DNA from 4 places in the Brucella anthropi ATCC 49188 genome. Region 3 is predicted to be linked to each of the others. Evidence: predicted binding sites of a transcription regulator. Region 3 holds the regulator's gene; each other region holds the start of a gene.

Region 1 (4,414 bases), 1.0 Mb from region 3:
GAGGGTGGCATTGTCGAACGAACAACTGTTATCCAGGCAAAGCCGCGATAAAGAATGCGCTTCTCAACGACAGCACTGCGTTCCTGCGCAAGCTGGTCGCAAACCGCGAACAAGTCGCTGCGCGGTGTGACATGGAACCATTCCAGCCATTGGAAGAGTGCCTTTCCGAACCAGCGCGGCAGCCGGGCCTGATCGCCAAAATCGACGATATGCAATTCTCCGCCCGCATTGAGGTGCCGGATGCTTTCACGAATGACCGACTGCCATTGCGGTATCATCGATACGGCATAGGAAATGAAAATCCGGTCGAAGCCGGCTTGCCCGAACAGTCGTTCTGGATCGAACTGGGCCGCATCCGCACGATCAAGCCGGACGCGATCTTCGATGCCAGCGCGCTCCGCCGCCCGGCGTGCCGTATCCAGCATTTCTGCTGAAATATCGATGCCGAAGAGTTTTGCATCGGGGTAGTTTTCTGCAGCTTTTATCAGATTGCGGCCGGTGCCGCAGCCGATCTCCAGAACTGTGCCGTCCTTGGGTACGGACAGTCCTGCGATCATGGGGTCGCGACCCAGAAGATAGTATTTGCGGGTCGCGTCATAGAAGTGCCGCTGACGACGGTAGACCCGATCCATGAGGTTGGCATGGTCTATACCCTGAACGCTCCATGGGCTGCGCGACATGTCAGGCATCCTTCAGCGCATAAAGATGGAACCCGCCATAGATCGACGAGCGATCGCGGTCGTGCAGGGTGCGGGATTCGTCCGCTTGATAGTCCCAGCGATCCAGAATCTGCGGTGCCACCCGTCCTGGAAGCAGACTCGGTTCGGCTGCGGTACGAAAGATGACACGGGCATTTGGTGCTGCCGTACGGGTGATTTCACTCCAGAGGGCATTGAGCTGCTCGTCATTCATCCAGTCCTGCGCATCCAGCAGGATATAACGGTCGACGGATGCCGCAGGCTTGGCAGCGAGAAAATCGGTATAGCTTGCGTTCTGTACGGTCATGCGATCAGCGCGTGCGCGTACTGTTTCAAAATTGGAGCGTGACAGATAGGGCGGGAGAGGCCCGGTCTCCTCATTGCCGCTATAGCCGCGCCCGAATGCCTGCCAGGCGAAATAATTGTCGGTAAGGGGGAAACCGCAAGCGAGTTTCTCAAGACGGCTGCGCAGGACAAGCGCCATGTCGCCGTTTCCTGCAGTGGCAAGGGCATCATATTGCTGTGGCGGTATGCCCAGTCCGAAAAGGGATGATTTGCGGGCCGTGGCCCAGCGCACCATGCGTTTTTCAAAGAGCGGGGCAAGCGCCGTGTCGAAGAAGCTACGCTGCTCTTCCATTGTGCGCGCCTTCAAGATGTCGCGCGGATCGATCCCGTAGAGGCGCGCCACGCGATGGCCCATGCCGATGAAGACGCCAAGCAAGCCGTGGCGATAGAGGTCGCGCCAGAAAATGGAAATACGCTGGCGGCCATTCCATTTGCGTTTTTCCCAATAGTCGCGGCTTTCGCTGTCCAGATGCGGGCGGATGAAGCGCTTGTAGGCGGCAAGATTGGTCTTGTCGTCGGCTTTCCCGTAAAATCGGTAGAATGCATCGTAGTCGGGCAGGTTTTTGACAGCCGCAATCTTCAGCCGGTTGAACGCGACGTGTGCCTGATTGAGATCGACCGCCTCCACACGTGCCGGATCGGCGGTCAGGTAGGACATGGCATTGCATCCGCCGGACGCGATGGTGACGATGCGGTGGTCCGGCTCTATAGCCAGAGCTGCCATATCAACTTCCGGGTCTTCCCATATCTGCGGATAGACCAGCCCTTTGAACAGCCAGGCAAACAGCCTTTCAGAAAAGCCTGCCCGCGAGAGGGCGCTGTTCTGGGTCACGGCCTGCTTTAGAATTGTGTCGGCTGATGCTTGCTGTGTCATCAAAAATTCCCCTAGTGCACGAATCCCGACTTTGATTTTGCCAAGTTAAACATCGTCCAATGACAGGGGCGTGACGAATTAATTGCGGGTTTTTAAACCAGATGAATGCGCCTATACGCCTGTAATACTGTCGCTTTATTACGGTCGGTAAGACTATTTGAGAGAACTTTTTCGCGCCGTTGCCGTTTTCTTGTGTGACGGTCCGAGTCGACGGGATTTCTGTGTCGATGAGTGACCGTAAAGGTGATTGGCCGGATCAACCGGTCACGCACGGAGAAAACAGAGAGAGGCGTTTGGCAATATTGCCATTTAATGCCTGAAACCAGGCCAACGAGCCTGATCTAGGAAGGAGAGCCAACGTGAAGAAGTTTCTGATTGCTTCTGTCGCCGCCGTATCGCTTCTCGGCCTTGCAGCGTGCAATGACAAGAAGGACGACACGAGCAACGCACCGGCACCATCCGCGCCGGCAGCGCCCTCGAACAATGACACGACGACGACGCCAGCCCCGGCAACTCCGGCACCGGCTACCCCGGCGCCAGGTACAGGGACAGCGCCTTCCAACTAAGGTTGGGAAGTCGTGATGCACTAGCATGCGGGTGGCGATCCGGTTTCCGGGTCGCCATTCGTGCCAATAGGCTTCGGTCAAAGGCTTTAGACCAATGGCTTTAAGCCAATGGTTTTAGGATTGAGATGAACGTTAAAGCAACCATGTCGGGAAAAGACGGGCATTCTGCGTTTTCCGTGTTTCAACGCAGGCTCGGTTCGGTTATGGCTTTTGTCATGAACCGTAACTTCCTGTTTTTCATCTCTGCGATTGTTCTTGTTGTGCTTGCCGCTTGCGGCAAAGGAGACGACGAGATTGCTGCCACTACGAATGGCAGCGAGCAGGGCGCCGCTGCTGTATCGCAGCCTGCCAAACCGGCAGAAAGTGGAAGCACGGAGAAAGGCCCCGATCTGGTCAAGTCGCTCCGCGACAGTTCCGGTGTGGTGAGCCCGGAAGAGAAGGCAGCAGCCATTGAACGCGCACGGACCAATGCCGTTGCCGCGGCAAAATCTGTCGGTCAAACGGATCAGCAGGCACAGACGGCTGGACAAGCAGCAGCCACGGCCGCACAGCGTTCCTTCGACGAACGCGAACCCCAGCAATAAGCGTTCGTTGCGGAACTCGGCAACAATCTAAGCCAATGTCCTGATATTCTTTCTAAATGTTTGTTTTTTAGACTTTCGCTCGCCTGGGCGGTTTTCAGTTCATTCGGAATTCTATAGAAAAGTCCCATGTCGATTTGGGTTCGCATCGGTGAGTTTGTCACTTACGTGGCGTCGAATGCCATTACTGGCGTTATCGAAGCCGTGCGCACCGTTTTCGAAGGTGACGCCGATACACGGCGCCGGGTGGCCTTCTCCATTGCGATGATCGCGCTTTCAGCCAAGATGGCCAAGGCCGACGGGGTCGTCACACAGGACGAAATCCGCGCCTTTCAGGATATATTCGCCGTGCCGAAGGAAGAGACGGCGCATGTTGCGCGGCTCTACGATCTCGCCAAGCAGGATGTCGCTGGCTATGAATCCTATGCGCGTCAGCTCGCCGGATTGTGTAGTGAAGGACAACCCGATTGCCATCTGCTTGAGGATATCCTCGACGGTCTTTTTCATATAGCCACCGCTGACGGCTATGTGCATGAAAAAGAGATGGCCTTCCTTGCAGGCGTTGCGGATATTTTCGGCTATGATGAAGTCGCTTTCGATCGTATCTCGATCCGGCATGTCCAGCGCGGTGCTGACGATCCTTATGCCATTCTGGGGCTGGAGCGCGGCGTTTCCTTCGAGATGGCCCGCAAGCGCTATCGTTCGCTGGTCAAGGAACATCATCCGGACCGGCTGGTGGCAGAGGGCTTGCCGCTTGAATTCATAACCATTGCCAACAGGCGTCTGGCAGCGATAAACGCTGCCTGGGCAAGCATTGAGAAGAATCTGGAGGCTGCATGAGCAGCGTGCGCGAAATCGAGAGCGAGTTGTTGCGGGAGCTGGCGCTTGACCGGCCCGATTTTGCCGGTGCAACGCTTGATCCGTCACCCAATTTCGGTCCGCGTCGCGACGGCAAGGTGCCCGCCTTTCTCATTCTCCATTATACCGGTCTGGCGACTGCCGAAGAGGCCGTGCAGGTTCTTAAATCGCCAGATATGGAAGTTTCCGCGCATTACCTTGTCCATGAAGACGGGCGGATCGTGCAGATGGTTTCGGAAAAGGCCCGTGCCTGGCATGCGGGCAAGAGCTTCTGGAAGGGCGAAACGGACATCAATTCGGCCTCCATCGGCATTGAGATCGTCAATCCGGGTAATCTTGAAGACTATCCGCCGTTCAAGGATGCGCAGATCGATGCGGTCATCCGCCTCTGCCGCGATATATGCGAGCGTTATACCATCAAGCCGGAAAATATTCTGGCCCACTCCGATATTGCACCTTCGCGCAAGACAGACCCGGGCCATAACTTCCCCT
Region 2 (4,414 bases), on a different replicon from region 3:
TGGATGGCTGGCAGGCGCTGGTCGCGAACTTCGCACCGATCTGCGATAGGTTGGTCATGCTGCCTTTTTCAATCCATTGTTCCGGCCCGATCCTCGCGGCTGAATTCCCAGACAGGCAAAACATCCTGAGCTGGTCTCTGACACGTCCGGGGTTCGTTTCGGCGTGCTCCGTCGCCTGGCTGGAAGTACGCAATGACGATCTGACGTTGGAAGTGGACCCGGTGCTTATGCTGCAGGAGAAACTGGCCGAAGCCGGTTACGGCGGAGCGGTGCAGATGATGACATCGCGTAGCGTACAGAAGCACCATGTTGCGACGCGACGCTCCGGCGAAACGCATGCCGCCTGTCTTGCCACTGTCGGCCTGTCGAATGCGGGAAGGGTGGGGGAACTCACACAGATGAAGATGCCCGTTGGAACGATCAATCTTCTGGTCCACATCGACAAACCATTGTCGGTCGCAGCCCATATAGAGGCAATGTCGATTGCTGCCGAGGCCCGCACCACTGCCATTATCGAACTCGGCCTAATTGTCGGCGGTAGAGCTGCAACAGGGACTGGAACGGATTGCATCGCCGTTTCCGCTCCACACGGGCAGGCGGGAGAGGCAGCATCATATGCGGGCTTGCATACGGATATCGGCGCCGCCCCCGGTGGTGCGGTTTATGACGCGGTGTCCGAAGGCGGCAGGCTCTGGATGAAAGAGCAGGGTTTTTAATCGGTCAGGCTTCGGCTGCTGCCCCTTTCGGCTTCAGGCGCAGGATAAGCGGAACCAGAACAAGAGCGACGATCGGGAAGACCAGCCAGTTGATGGTTTCCCAGCCTGACGAATGCAGCAGCGACCCTGCAAAGAACGAAGCGCAGGCCACTGTACCAAACATGATGAAATCATTGGCGCCCTGCGCCTTGCCGCGTTCAGCCGGCGTGTGGCAGTCGGTCACCATGGCAGTCGCGCCAATAAAGCCGAAATTCCAGCCGATACCGAGGAAGATCAGCGCACCCCAGAAATGACCGACATCAAAGCCGCCCAATGCAATAATGGCGGAGAACGCGATCAAAACCAGACCGAGCGCGGTGATCTTTTCCTTGCCGAAACGGGTGATGAGCTTTCCGGTGAAGAAGCTTGGCGCGAACATGGCAAGCACATGCCACTGGATGCCAAGGGCCGCATGATCGACGGAATGGCCATGGCCGACCATGGCGATGGGCGCTGCCGTCATCACGAAAGTCATCAGCGCATAGGAACAGACGCCAGCAGCCACGGAAAGGATGAAGCGCGGTGAACGGAGAATTTCGCCCAGCGGGCGGCCTGTATCATGGATAGCGTTCGGATCTTTCCGGACCTTCGGTGCGCGCAGCATGAAAAGGACGGGGAGGGCGAGAAGCCCAAGAACAGCCTGGCTGAGGAAACTGCCAGCAAACATCGCATCCGGAATGGTATCGCGTGTCCAGATGACGAGCTGTGGCCCGACGATTGCCGCAACGAGCCCACCCACCATGACCCATGATATGGCGCGCGCCTTCATGTCGCCCGTTGCCGCATCGGTCGCGGCAAAGCGATAGCTCTGGACATAAGAGGCGTAGAAACCGGCAGTCAGCGTTCCGAGACAGAAGATGAGGAAGGAGGCGGCAAAAATACCTGCGGCTGCGATCACACCTGCCGCAGCGCCGACAAGCGCGCCCAGCATATAGGCATTGCGGCGTCCGAACTGGCGCATGAAGAAAGCGGCAGGCAGTGTGCCAAGCGCAAGGCCGAGATTGAACAGGCTGACGGGCAGCGTGACGAGTGCTGGATCGGAAGACAGTTTCTGGCCCACCAGACCGCCAAGCGAAATCACGATAGGCGGGCTGGAAGCGCCCAGTGCCTGTGCAATTGTCAGGATAACAATATTGCGTCGTGCAGCCGTCGCGTCGGTCATAATCAACCCCTCAATCGATAAACCGGGATGGTTTTATCTGAAAGCGCATTTACCGGCAAAATTATTCTACAGCTGGTTAGAACATTTTCTGGCCGGGTCAGCTATTCCGTTTCAAACGATGAGATGGATGTGACGACGCATCCGGGTTTAAGAGGATATTTGGCAATTAGCCCATAATATTATTCGTCCAGTGCTCCGATAGAGACATTGCAGGCGGTATTGACGCCATGATCGTCAGCGTATTGAAAGTAAATTGTACCATTCATCGTGGGCAGAGGGCCGCTATGTGGCGGTTTTGATCGCCCAACATAATCTGTTGAGAAGCCAGCTTCATATGTGCCATCCGGCTTTGTAACTATAATGCTTTCGTCAATACCGAACTGCGCAGTTAAAAGCTCTATCGAATTATCGGAATATATATTTACCTCTCCGGAAAAACCTTGTCCGTTATTGGTTAGTGTCACCAAAACATACTCGTGATCATCGCCATTCATGACCAAGAATCCGGGTTTCAACGAGATTTCGATAGCCATTCTTCACCTATATACTTGTTGAAGAGCGAATATATCTCAAATCTGGAATGAAATTATACTGACAGAGTAGGCAGAGTTGGGCTGCTGGTCTATCAGTTTGAATAATTATCGCATCAGCGAGCGCGTCTTCACTCATACAAAACCTGAGCGGACAACAGAGACGCAACCATGCAGGCCCGCGATGCATGTGGGAATCCAATTTGGACAGCTCGATGTCGTCCGGCTGTCATCTAGTGCTTCTAATTTGCAACTCCACAATTCGATAGGGAGCCAGCAATGTCAGAGAATCTTTCCCAGCAAAGTCTGTTCAAGACCAGCCAGTTGGAAGAAGCAGATGCCGATCCGCGCAATCCGTCCGATAATCCAACCATGGGCGAAATCATCAGCCGGCGCTTTTCCCGCCGTGGATTTCTGCGTGGATCGCTTGCTGTCTCGGCCATTGCGGCAACGGTCAGCCCGCTCGCCCTGATGAGCGCCGGTGATGCGCGCGCTGCATCCGGTTCGGCCTTTTCCTTCAAGGAGGTCGAGGCCGGTGTGGATGCCCATCACCATGTCGCGGAAGGCTATGATGCCGATGTGCTTTTGCGCTGGGGTGACAGGCTTTTCGCCGATGCGCCGGAGTTCGATCCGACCAAACAGTCTGCCGAGGCGCAGGCGCGCCAGTTCGGCTACAACAATGATTATGTCGGCTATATCGCTATTGAGGGATCGCCGGAACATGGCTTCCTCGTGGTCAATCACGAATATACCAATCCGCACCTGATGTTCCCCGGCCTCGTCAAGATAGTCGACGGCAAGGTGGAGCAGGCTCCGCTCTCGAAGGAACAGGTGGATATCGAAATGGCCGCCCATGGCGGCACGATTGTCGAAATCCGCAAGCAGGACGGCAAGTGGCAACCGGTGCTCGACGGTGCAAACAACCGCCGCATCACCTCCAATACCGAGATGGCGCTGAGCGGTCCCGCCGCCGGTCATGATCGCGTCAAGACCAATGCCGATCCTTCCGGCACCAAGGTTTTCGGCACGGTCAACAATTGTGCAGGCGGCGTCACACCCTGGGGCACCTACATCATGGCCGAGGAAAACATCCATGGCTATTTCATCGGCGAACTGCCGGAAGGTCACGCGGAGACGGCCAATTACAAGCGCATGGGCATTCCCGAAGGTTCATACGAATGGGGACGTTTCTACGACCGTTTCGATGTTTCCAAGGAACCGAACGAACCGAACCGTTTCGGCTGGATCGTCGAGGTCGATGTGTCCGATCCGAACTCCGTGCCGAAGAAGCGGACCGCGCTTGGCCGTTTCAAGCATGAGGGCGCCGAATCCATCGTCAACAAGGACGGGCGCGTGGTCTTCTATCTGGGCGACGACGAACGCTTCGACTATGTCTACAAGTTCGTGACGGCGGGCAAGTTCAACCCGGATGATCGCGCTGCCAATATGGATCTGCTGGATGAAGGCACGCTTCACGTGGCCAAATTCCATGAAGATGGCAAGGTTGAGTGGATGCCGCTGGTATTCGGTCAGGGTCCGCTGACCGAGCAGAACGGCTTCAAAAGTCAGGCCGATGTGCTGATCGAAACCCGGCGTGCCGGTGATCTTCTCGGCGCGACCAAGATGGATCGCCCCGAGGACGTGCAGCCGAACCCGGTCAATGGCCGTGTTTATGTCATGCTCACCAACAATACCAAGCGCAAGGACGATCAGGTGGATGCCGCCAATCCGCGCGCCAAGAACGCCTTCGGCCATATCATCGAGATCGAGGAAGATGGTCAGGATTTTGCCGCCACGACGGGCAAGTGGGAGGTGCTGTTGAAATGCGGCGATCCTTCTGTGGCAGAAGTCGGTGCCAGCTTTTCCACCGATACGACGCGCAATGGCTGGTTCGGTATGCCGGACAACGCCGCCGTCGACAGTGCCGGTCGGCTTTGGGTCGCAACCGATGGCAACAGCAACAAGGG
Region 3 (4,414 bases):
TTCACGGTCTCGCCCGCACCAAGGCCGATCTTGAAGAAATCGTCGTGACGAGCTTGCAGAAGGCGAGCTTGTTCGAGGAAGTGAAGGATCGTCTGCACGATGCGGGCACCGGTCTTTCGGGCGGCCAGCAGCAACGTCTTTGCATCGCACGCGCGATTGCGGTGAGCCCGGAAGTCATTCTCATGGACGAACCGTGCTCGGCGCTCGACCCGATTGCGACCGCGAAGGTGGAAGAGCTGATCGACGAACTGCGCCAGAACTATACGATCGTGATCGTCACGCACTCCATGCAGCAGGCCGCGCGTGTTTCGCAGCGCACCGCCATGTTCCACCTCGGCAATCTGGTCGAAGTGGGTGACACGGAAACCATGTTCACCGCGCCGACCGAAAAGCGCACGCAGGACTACATTACCGGACGCTTCGGCTGATCCGGAACTGCGCTTCAACAGATAGACAGTGCGGCTTCCCCGCAATTTATATTACGAGGTCTACTATGCCGTCTCAGCATACCGTTCGCTCCTACGACGAGGAATTGAAGTTTCTCTCCCATAAGATCGCCGAAATGGGCGGACATGCGGAACGTATGGTCGAGCAGTCGGTCGCCGCTATCGTCAATGCGGACAATGCGCTCGCACAGCGCGTCATCTCCGACGATCTCATTCTCGATGCCAGCGAGCGCGAGATTGACGACAAGGCTGTGATGATTATCGCCAAGCGTCAGCCCATGGCTGTGGACCTGCGCGAGATCATTGGCTCGATCCGCATTTCTGCCGATCTGGAACGCGTGGGCGATCTGGGCAAGAACATTGCCAAGCGCGTTGCCGCCGTTTCGGAATCACGCCAGCCGGTAAAGCTTTATCGCGGGCTCGAAACACTCGCCGAGCTGGCGCTGACCCAGCTCAAGGATGTTCTCGACGCCTATGCGTCGCGCTCGGTGCAGCAGATCAATGTCGTTCGCGACCGCGACGACGAGATTGATGCCATGTACACGTCACTGTTCCGCGAGCTGCTGACCTACATGATGGAAGACCCGCGCAATATTTCCGCCTGCACGCATCTTCTGTTCTGCGCAAAGAATATCGAGCGTATCGGCGATCACGCGACCAATATTGCGGAGACCGTCTACTACATCGTGACCGGCCTGCAAATGCCGGCCGAACGACCCAAGGAAGACCTGAGCCACGGTATTGTCGTGGATGAGGCGCGTAAACCCTGAACTGCAGCCGACCGGACCACGGTCTGGCGGTTGAGAATGAGTGAATAGCGCGGCGGCACGCGGTCGATTGGGGGGATTGTATCCACCGCCCGCCGAATTTGGATAGGGAAATACTGGATGTCACAGGCACCCAAAATCGCTGTGGTAGAAGACGAAGAGGCGCTGAGCGTTCTTCTTCGCTATAATCTTGAGGCAGAGGGCTACCAGGTCGATACAATGCTGCGCGGCGACGAAGCCGAGATCGCCTTGCGCGAGAACGTACCGGATCTGCTCATTCTGGACTGGATGTTGCCGGGCGTATCGGGCATTGAGCTTTGCCGTCGCTTGCGCCAATGGCCGGAAACCGAACGCCTGCCCATCATCATGCTGACGGCACGTGGCGAGGAAAGCGAACGTGTTCGCGGCCTGAGCGTCGGTGCGGACGACTATGTCGTGAAGCCATTTTCGACGCCGGAACTGCTGGCGCGCGTCAAGGCGATGTTGCGCCGGTCGAATCCGAGCATTCTTTCGCACGTGCTGAAAGTGGGCGACCTGGTTCTCGACCGCCAACAGCATCGTGTCTATCGCAAGGAAAAGGAAGTTCGTCTCGGACCAACGGAATTCCGCCTGCTCGAATATTTCATGATGTCGCCCGGTCGTGTCTTCTCACGTAGCCAGCTTCTGGATGGCGTTTGGGGACCGGACATCTATGTCGACGACCGCACGGTGGACGTCCATGTCGGACGGCTGCGCAAGGCGATCAATGTCGGTCGTGCGCTCGATCCGATCCGCACCGTTCGGGGTGCGGGTTATTCTTTCGGGTGACCGCTGCGGTCATCTCGGCGTCAGGAACTGAACTTGTCCGACCCACCACGGTATCCGTGGCGGGTCGTTTTTTGTTTAAGACCCAGCTTTGCAAGGTGCGGATCGTGCTCGCCCGATTCGCATTGCAACAACCCGAAACGGGTCTCAAAAGTATGATCTCACGCGATGTTACAAATCTGTTGTCAAAGTTGACAAAGAGCAATGGAACCGGCCTGGAAGCAGAAATTCTGCAGAAGATTTGAAACACCACGAATGTGTATGCAAAAAAAGTACAAGCAAAAGCGAATTAAGGCAGCGATATGGCGTGTATTGCGAGACTTTGAATCTCGTTAAATCAATATCTTACCTGAATCGCTAATTCTCGTTAAGGAATTATTAATATATTTAAAGGGCTTGTAGGCACATTCGCAATCTCGATTCGGAATTGTTTTAGGACTTTTCAGCGGTCTCCAGCATTGTTGGGATTTGACCCGCCGCCTTTTTTTGGCCTAAAAATTCCAAAACCTTGAATTCGATTGAGCGACTGTAGGACGTGTGATTTTGATCTTCGTCCTCTTTGACTTGCACCGCAGTCAGACGTTCGCGCACATCGTTCCAGATGTGTTCGCCTGAATGGATGACTGGATCAGTTAAGGGTCCTAACATGAGACTGAGCCATTGACGCGCGCCGCGAAGTGGAAATTGCCCGCTCTTATCGGGCTGGTGATTGCGCCTTTCGTGGTGACCGGTTGCACGACAACCGGAACCTCGGGAAAAGCCAATTCGGAAAAGACGGCGGCAAGCCACGTCAAATCCGTCAATGGCGTGAAGACCTACACCTACACCGCACGGGACAAGAATTGCCTTGAACGTGCGATGTTCTTCGAATCCAATCGTTCGAGTTCCGACGGTCTTCTGGCTGTTGGTACGGTCGTCATGAACCGTCTCGCGTCGGGACGTTATCCGGATACGATTTGCGGTGTCGTCGGTCAGAAGAACCAGTTTGCGCCCGGTGTGCTTACCCGCCAGATGAATTCCAAGGCGCTGCCTGATGTTCAGGCCGCTGCCGACGCGGTTCTGAAGGGTGAGCGTCATCCGAAGCTCAAGAACGCCATGTTCTTCCACACGGCGGGTCTGAAGTTCCCTTACAACAATATGCATTACGTGCTCGTAGCCGGTGGAAATTCCTTCTACGAGAAGCGCAATCGCGACGGTTCGCTGCAAAATCCGGTTCCGCAGGAGCCATACAATCTGGCTATGGCCTATTCGCCGCAATCGCCTTCCGTTCCGCAGGATCCGTCTTATGACGTGACCCTGCCGCAGACCGGTCCAGTTCCGGGAACGGAACCGACCGTTCAGGTGGCACTCGCGGAAGCGGCAAAGGCTCAAAGTGTGGAACAGAGCACTGGTGCTGGTCCGCAGGCCCGTGGCGAACGACTGGCACGCCATCGCGGTGTGGCTGCACCTCAGCAGGAACAGCATATGCAGGTGGCTTCCTACCAGCCGCAATTCGATACGACAGCCCCGCAGCCGACATCGCTTGGCTATGCTCCGGCAAGCCAGAAGCAGGCTGACGCCATTGGCGCGCTTCTTCTGTCCCAGGACCGTCCAGAAGCACCGCTATAAGAGGCGATTTTACAATCAGATAATCTGCAACGCCGGTCTGGTTCTACCTTACCGGCGTTTTGATTTTTCTGGCTGATTGTCGTCGCTTTTCGGCGAAAGTTTCAGCGATAGATCGGGCGATAGATCACCATCGGAGTGTCGTAGAAATCGACCTGATTCTGCCAGGCACGCCGGTCAGCTCTGCGATCGAGGTCCAGTCGCATGAGACAGTTGGCGAAAGCGTCAGTTTTGGCCTTGAAGCCATAGCTGCGGCAGGTCTGTTCGTCGGCCGCACGACGTTGTTCAGGTGTCATGGTCACGCAGCCCGCCAGAAGGCCGATAACGCCCAGCAAAATAAGCATTTTCTTATTCATTACTGTCTGCTTTCTCCTGCAACTGACTGCAGAATTACTATACTGCAAAGGCAGGAAAAAAGGTGGTGAAATTATGCCGTCTGATAAACTGTCGGTGATTCCATATCCAAAAAGGTCTTCCACCCATGGCTCATGAACAGCTGAACCCAGTCATCGATCCGGTGAAACTCGAACGTCTCGCGGAAGTCGCCGTTCGCGTTGGTCTGCAATTGCGCGAGGGGCAGGATCTCGTCATTACCGCACCGGTCGTGGCCTTGCCGCTGGTTCGCCTTATCGCCAAGCATGCTTACAAGGCTGGAGCCGGACTGGTAACGCCATTCTTCGCGGATGACGAATTGGCGCTTGCGCGTTACGAGAACGCATCCGACGCGAGTTTCGATCGTGCGGCAAGCTGGCTCTATCAGGGAATGGCGAAGGCCTATTCGAATGGCGCTGC
Region 4 (4,414 bases), 1.4 Mb from region 3:
GGCGGCATGAATTCTGCCCTCGGGCGTATGAGCGATCCGCTATCAGCCTGTTCCAGTGCATGGGCGAGCCATCCCACGATGCGTGCGAGCGCAAACAGAAATAGCGGTGCGTCGAGCGGCAGATCATAGATTTCTGTAACGGCGGCGAGGGCGAAGTCGACGTTTGGCTTTTCTCCGAGAATGTTCGCGGCACTTTGTTCCAGATCGCTATAGGGGGGAGGCAATTCCAGATGTTCCAATAGTGCGGTGGCGCGAATATCACCTGTTTCGCGGTAAAGCGGGTGGCCGAAAAAGTGAAACTGTGTTCCTTGTCTGAGCTGGCCCTTGATCGCTGCTTCTGCTCCTATTTGCCGGGTTTGCGTAATAATAGCCGCCGCCGCTGTGGCCGCTCGTCCATGTCGCGGGCCAATCAATGTTGATAATCCGGCGAGAACCGCAGCGGAAAGCGGTGTACCTGTAGACGCCGCAACGCGTGTAGCGAATGCCGATGCATTGAGTTCGTGGTCGGCCAGAAGCACAAGAATGCGCCGGATCACATCACTTGCCTGCGGCTTTTGCCAAGCCTGAGCAATGCGTTCATGCATCGGCATATTCGATGCGGAAACGCCAAGAACGGTATTGTGAAACAGTTGCAGCAGACCAAAAGCCTCTTGCTGCAGGATTGATGTTGAACGCCCCGAACTGGGTAGATCATTCGCAGCGCGAACACCAAGGACAGTAAACAGCCGTTCCAGAGGCGCAGTCTCGGTCTGACGAATGTTCAAGGTCGATTCGTTGTCACTTCTGATGATACCGTCGAAATCCATCTGCCACAGCAGTGCAGCCACTTCCTCCAGCGTTGCTGTTTCGGACAGCTCAGCAGCGTCGCAGCCACGATAGAGCAAGCGGCCATCCAGGATGGTCGAAATGCCCGAGCGCATGATCGGCAGGCCCCAACGAATGGTGTCGGCGGCAACCACGCTATCTCTCTTGCGACCGGGACGCTTGCCAGCCAGACGATGGACATCCTCCGACCGATAGAGGCTGCGTCTCGGATCATCCGGCAATGGCTTGGAACGGATGCGGCCACGGCTCACATTTGCATAGAGAGTCTGCGGCTTTGTCTGGAGAACAGCAAGGGCTTCCTCCGCAGTTAGCCAGTCCATTATTGCCCCCTACATTGATCTATTTCGTCAAGATTGACGTCAACTATACTTGGATTCAATGTCGAAAGGCAAACAAGGAGAATAATTATGAATAGCGGACTTGAAGATGTGATTGCTGCTGAAACCGTGTTGTCTGACGTCGATGGGCTTGCAGGCAGGCTGGTTATTCGCGGTCGGTCGCTGGACGATCTGGTCCCGCATAGCAGCGTCGAAGATGGAATAGAACTTCTGTGGGGCGGCTTTTTCAATGATCTTCCCAAAGGGGAGGAACTTCAGAAAGCGCTCGGTGAAGCGCGCGTACAGGTATTTCATCATACGGATGCGCTTGACGATACATTGATGGAAATGTCTCCCATCGAAGCGCTTCGCGCATTGATGGCACGCATCCCTGACGACGATGATCTGACCGCAGCCTTGCATCTGATGGCGGCACCGGCAGTCTTTACGACGGCCATTCTGAGGGGCCAGAAGGGGCGCCGTCCCATACATCCTGATCCGACGCTTCCCCATAGCGCTGACATCCTTCGTATGATGAATGCGGGAATGCCGGATGAAGCAGAGGTCGCTGGGCTGAACACTTATCTTATAACGGTTTCAGACCACGGATTGAACGCATCGACTTTTGCTGCGCGTGTCGTGGCATCTACACGAGCCGGATTGACCTCATCGCTGCTTGCCGCAATCAGCGCATTGAAAGGACCGCTGCATGGCGGTGCACCCGGCCCGGTCCTCGATATGCTGGATGCAATCGGTAGGCCCGACAACGCGGAGCGTTGGCTTGAATCCGCTGTTGCGGATGGAGACAGACTGATGGGGTTCGGTCACAGGGTCTATCGTGTACGCGATCCTCGCGCCGATGCCTTGAAAGGTGCATTGAAGCACATCGAAGCCCTAGAACAAGGGCGTGGAAAACACCGCGTTGAATTGGCCGAGGCCGTTGAGAAAGCCGCTATCGCAGTTCTAAGGCGCCACAAGCCGGACCGCTCCCTCGAAACCAATGTCGAGTTTTATACTGCTTTGTTGTTGGAACAGCTGGGGTTCCCGCGTGAGGCTTTCACTTGCGTTTTCGCTATGGGGCGAACCATGGGCTGGATAGCGCATTGTCGTGAACAGGTGGCGGCAAACAAGCTCATTCGTCCGCAGTCGCGATATGTCGGCCCAACTGTGGGACTTGTCGCCTAAAGTGGACAGAACAGGAGGCGCGGACGCCACCTTCCGCGCCTCAAAGCCGACCGTCATATGTCTGTGACATGAATCGGGTTTTCTGCGCTCAGATCAGGTTGCCATTGAAGGGGACAACCATATGAGCACCGACGCTCCGCAGCCCAGAAAACTCCGAACCCTCTTTATCTCGGATGTGCATCTCGGTTCCAAGGCCGCACAGGCGGAACTGCTTCTGGATTTTCTTCGCTATCATGAAGCCGAGACGATCTATCTTGTCGGCGATATTGTCGATGGGTGGCGCCTGCGGCGCAATTGGCATTGGCCGCAAGAGCACAATGATGTGGTCCAGAAGCTGCTCCGCAAGAGTCGCAAGGGTGCCAACATCATCTACATTGCTGGTAATCACGATGAGTTCCTGCGCAATTTTCAGGGAACGCATTTTGGCGGCATCGAAGTGATGAACCGCGCGATCCATGAGACGGCAGACGGACGCAAGTTTCTGGTAATCCATGGTGATCAGTTCGATGTGGTTGTACGCAATGCCCGCTTTATCGCCTATCTGGGCGACTGGGCATATGACACAGCAATCTGGATAAATACGGTTATGAGCCGGGTTCGCTCGCTTTTCGGTCTGCGCTACTGGTCATTTTCAGCCTGGGCGAAGTTTCGCGTCAAAAAGGCGGTCAATTTCATTGGTCAGTTCGAGAGCGTGGTTTCGGAAGAAGCGCAGCGTATCGGGGTTGATGGTGTGATCTGCGGCCATATTCATCACGCCACGATCGAGAGCATGAATGGCGTGGAATACATCAATACGGGCGATTGGGTGGAAAGCTGCACGGCCGTGATTGAACATTTCGATGGCCGTATGGAGCTCATCGAATGGACGGAACGCCGTGATCGCCGCCCGACGACAGGTATTGTCAATTCCGACAGTGAAGAGCATGGCGAGGATAGGGTGATCCAGCTCCCACTTCCCGTCCGCGAACTGGCGACCTTCCGCCGATGAAGGAAATCGTCATCGTTACCGACGCCTGGCATCCTCAAGTCAACGGCGTCGTGCGCACGCTGACCAAATGTCGTGATCTGATGATTGAGCGCGGATACGACGTCACCGTCATATCTCCGCTGGATTATCGGTCGGTCCCCTGTCCGACCTATCCGGAAATCCGGCTAGCCTTGACGACGCCGGGTGCGCTTAGACGACGTCTGAAGGCCATGCGACCGGACTATGTGCACATTGCAACCGAGGGTCCGCTCGGGTTTATGGCACGGCGCGCCTGCTTGAAAATGGGCTGGTCCTTCACGACAAGCTTTCACACGCGGTTTCCCGAATATCTCGCGGAACGCTTTCCTGTCCCGCCACAATGGACCTATGCTTTCCTGCGACGTTTCCATAATGCAGCCCAGCATACGCTGGTACCGACCCAATCTATTGCGGATGATCTCAAGGGGCGAGGTTTTACGCGGCTCGACCTCTGGACGCGCGGTGTCGATCGCAAACTGTTTTATCCTCGACCGGAAGTGGTCAAGGACTTGCCACGTCCGGTGTTCATTTGTGTGGGACGCGTCGCCACGGAAAAGAACCTGCCAGCGTTTCTGGAGCTTGATCTTCCCGGCACAAAGTTGATCGTCGGGGATGGTCCTTCCCTCAACGATCTGCGTGCGCGTTTCCCGGAGGTTGTGTTTGTCGGGAAGCAGGAAGGTGAAACGCTGGCAAACACCTATGCCGCAGCCGACGTGTTTGTCTTCCCAAGCCGGACAGATACGTTTGGTCTCGTCTTGCTTGAAGCAATTGCCTCCGGCTTGCCGGTGGCAGCCTATCCCGTTCCCGGATCAAGGGATGTTGTGGGGGCAACCGGGGCAGGCGTTCTCTCCGAAGATCTTGGGAAGGCGTGTCTGTCAGCTCTGCAGATGGAGCCGTTTGAGCCCGCGCAGGTACTCAGGCAGTTCACCTGGGACGCTTGTGCGGACATTTTCGAAGATGCTCTCGCTCCGATAAGCGGAACCGCGAGCGAGAGTTATCAACGTGCAAGTCAGCCCCAGACGGCAGCTTCCGGCGGGTAAACCAGAGCCCCATCATAGCGCAAGCCTGGGTCACGATCATG

The links. Region 3 encodes PhoB, which activates phosphate uptake and scavenging genes when phosphate is short. Its sites were predicted from a motif close to TGTCATNNANCTGTCAT; they were not measured.
Positions count from the first base shown of each region.
Region 1: the regulator PhoB is predicted to act here: its motif matches at 1,977-1,993, upstream of OANT_RS08985 (BtaA family protein).
Region 2: the regulator PhoB is predicted to act here: its motif matches at 2,664-2,680, upstream of OANT_RS22945 (PhoX family protein).
Region 4: the regulator PhoB is predicted to act here: its motif matches at 2,379-2,395, upstream of OANT_RS10910 (UDP-2,3-diacylglucosamine diphosphatase).

Region 1 is NC_009667.1:1,813,071-1,817,484, forward strand. It holds gene OANT_RS08980 (class I SAM-dependent methyltransferase) at 1-680, opposite strand, end outside; gene OANT_RS08985 (BtaA family protein) at 682-1,917, opposite strand; gene OANT_RS08990 (hypothetical protein) at 2,277-2,483, shown strand; gene OANT_RS08995 (hypothetical protein) at 2,609-3,067, shown strand; gene OANT_RS09000 (J domain-containing protein) at 3,194-3,904, shown strand; gene OANT_RS09005 (N-acetylmuramoyl-L-alanine amidase) at 3,901-4,414, shown strand, end outside.
Region 2 is NC_009668.1:1,885,967-1,890,380, reverse strand. It holds gene OANT_RS26555 (hypothetical protein) at 1-49, shown strand, start outside; gene OANT_RS22960 (adenosylcobinamide amidohydrolase) at 57-716, shown strand; gene OANT_RS22955 (MFS transporter) at 721-1,917, opposite strand; gene OANT_RS22950 (hypothetical protein) at 2,097-2,450, opposite strand; gene OANT_RS22945 (PhoX family protein) at 2,727-4,414, shown strand, end outside.
Region 3 is NC_009667.1:793,498-797,911, reverse strand. It holds gene pstB (phosphate ABC transporter ATP-binding protein PstB) at 1-428, shown strand, start outside; gene phoU (phosphate signaling complex protein PhoU) at 494-1,216, shown strand; gene phoB (phosphate regulon transcriptional regulator PhoB) at 1,334-2,020, shown strand; gene OANT_RS03945 (cell wall hydrolase) at 2,678-3,625, shown strand; gene OANT_RS03940 (hypothetical protein) at 3,727-3,978, opposite strand; gene OANT_RS03935 (aminopeptidase) at 4,104-4,414, shown strand, end outside.
Region 4 is NC_009667.1:2,200,805-2,205,218, forward strand. It holds gene OANT_RS10900 (citrate synthase) at 1-1,145, opposite strand, end outside; gene OANT_RS10905 (citrate synthase/methylcitrate synthase) at 1,233-2,327, shown strand; gene OANT_RS10910 (UDP-2,3-diacylglucosamine diphosphatase) at 2,449-3,315, shown strand; gene OANT_RS10915 (glycosyltransferase family 4 protein) at 3,312-4,373, shown strand; gene dgcA (N-acetyl-D-Glu racemase DgcA) at 4,343-4,414, opposite strand, start outside.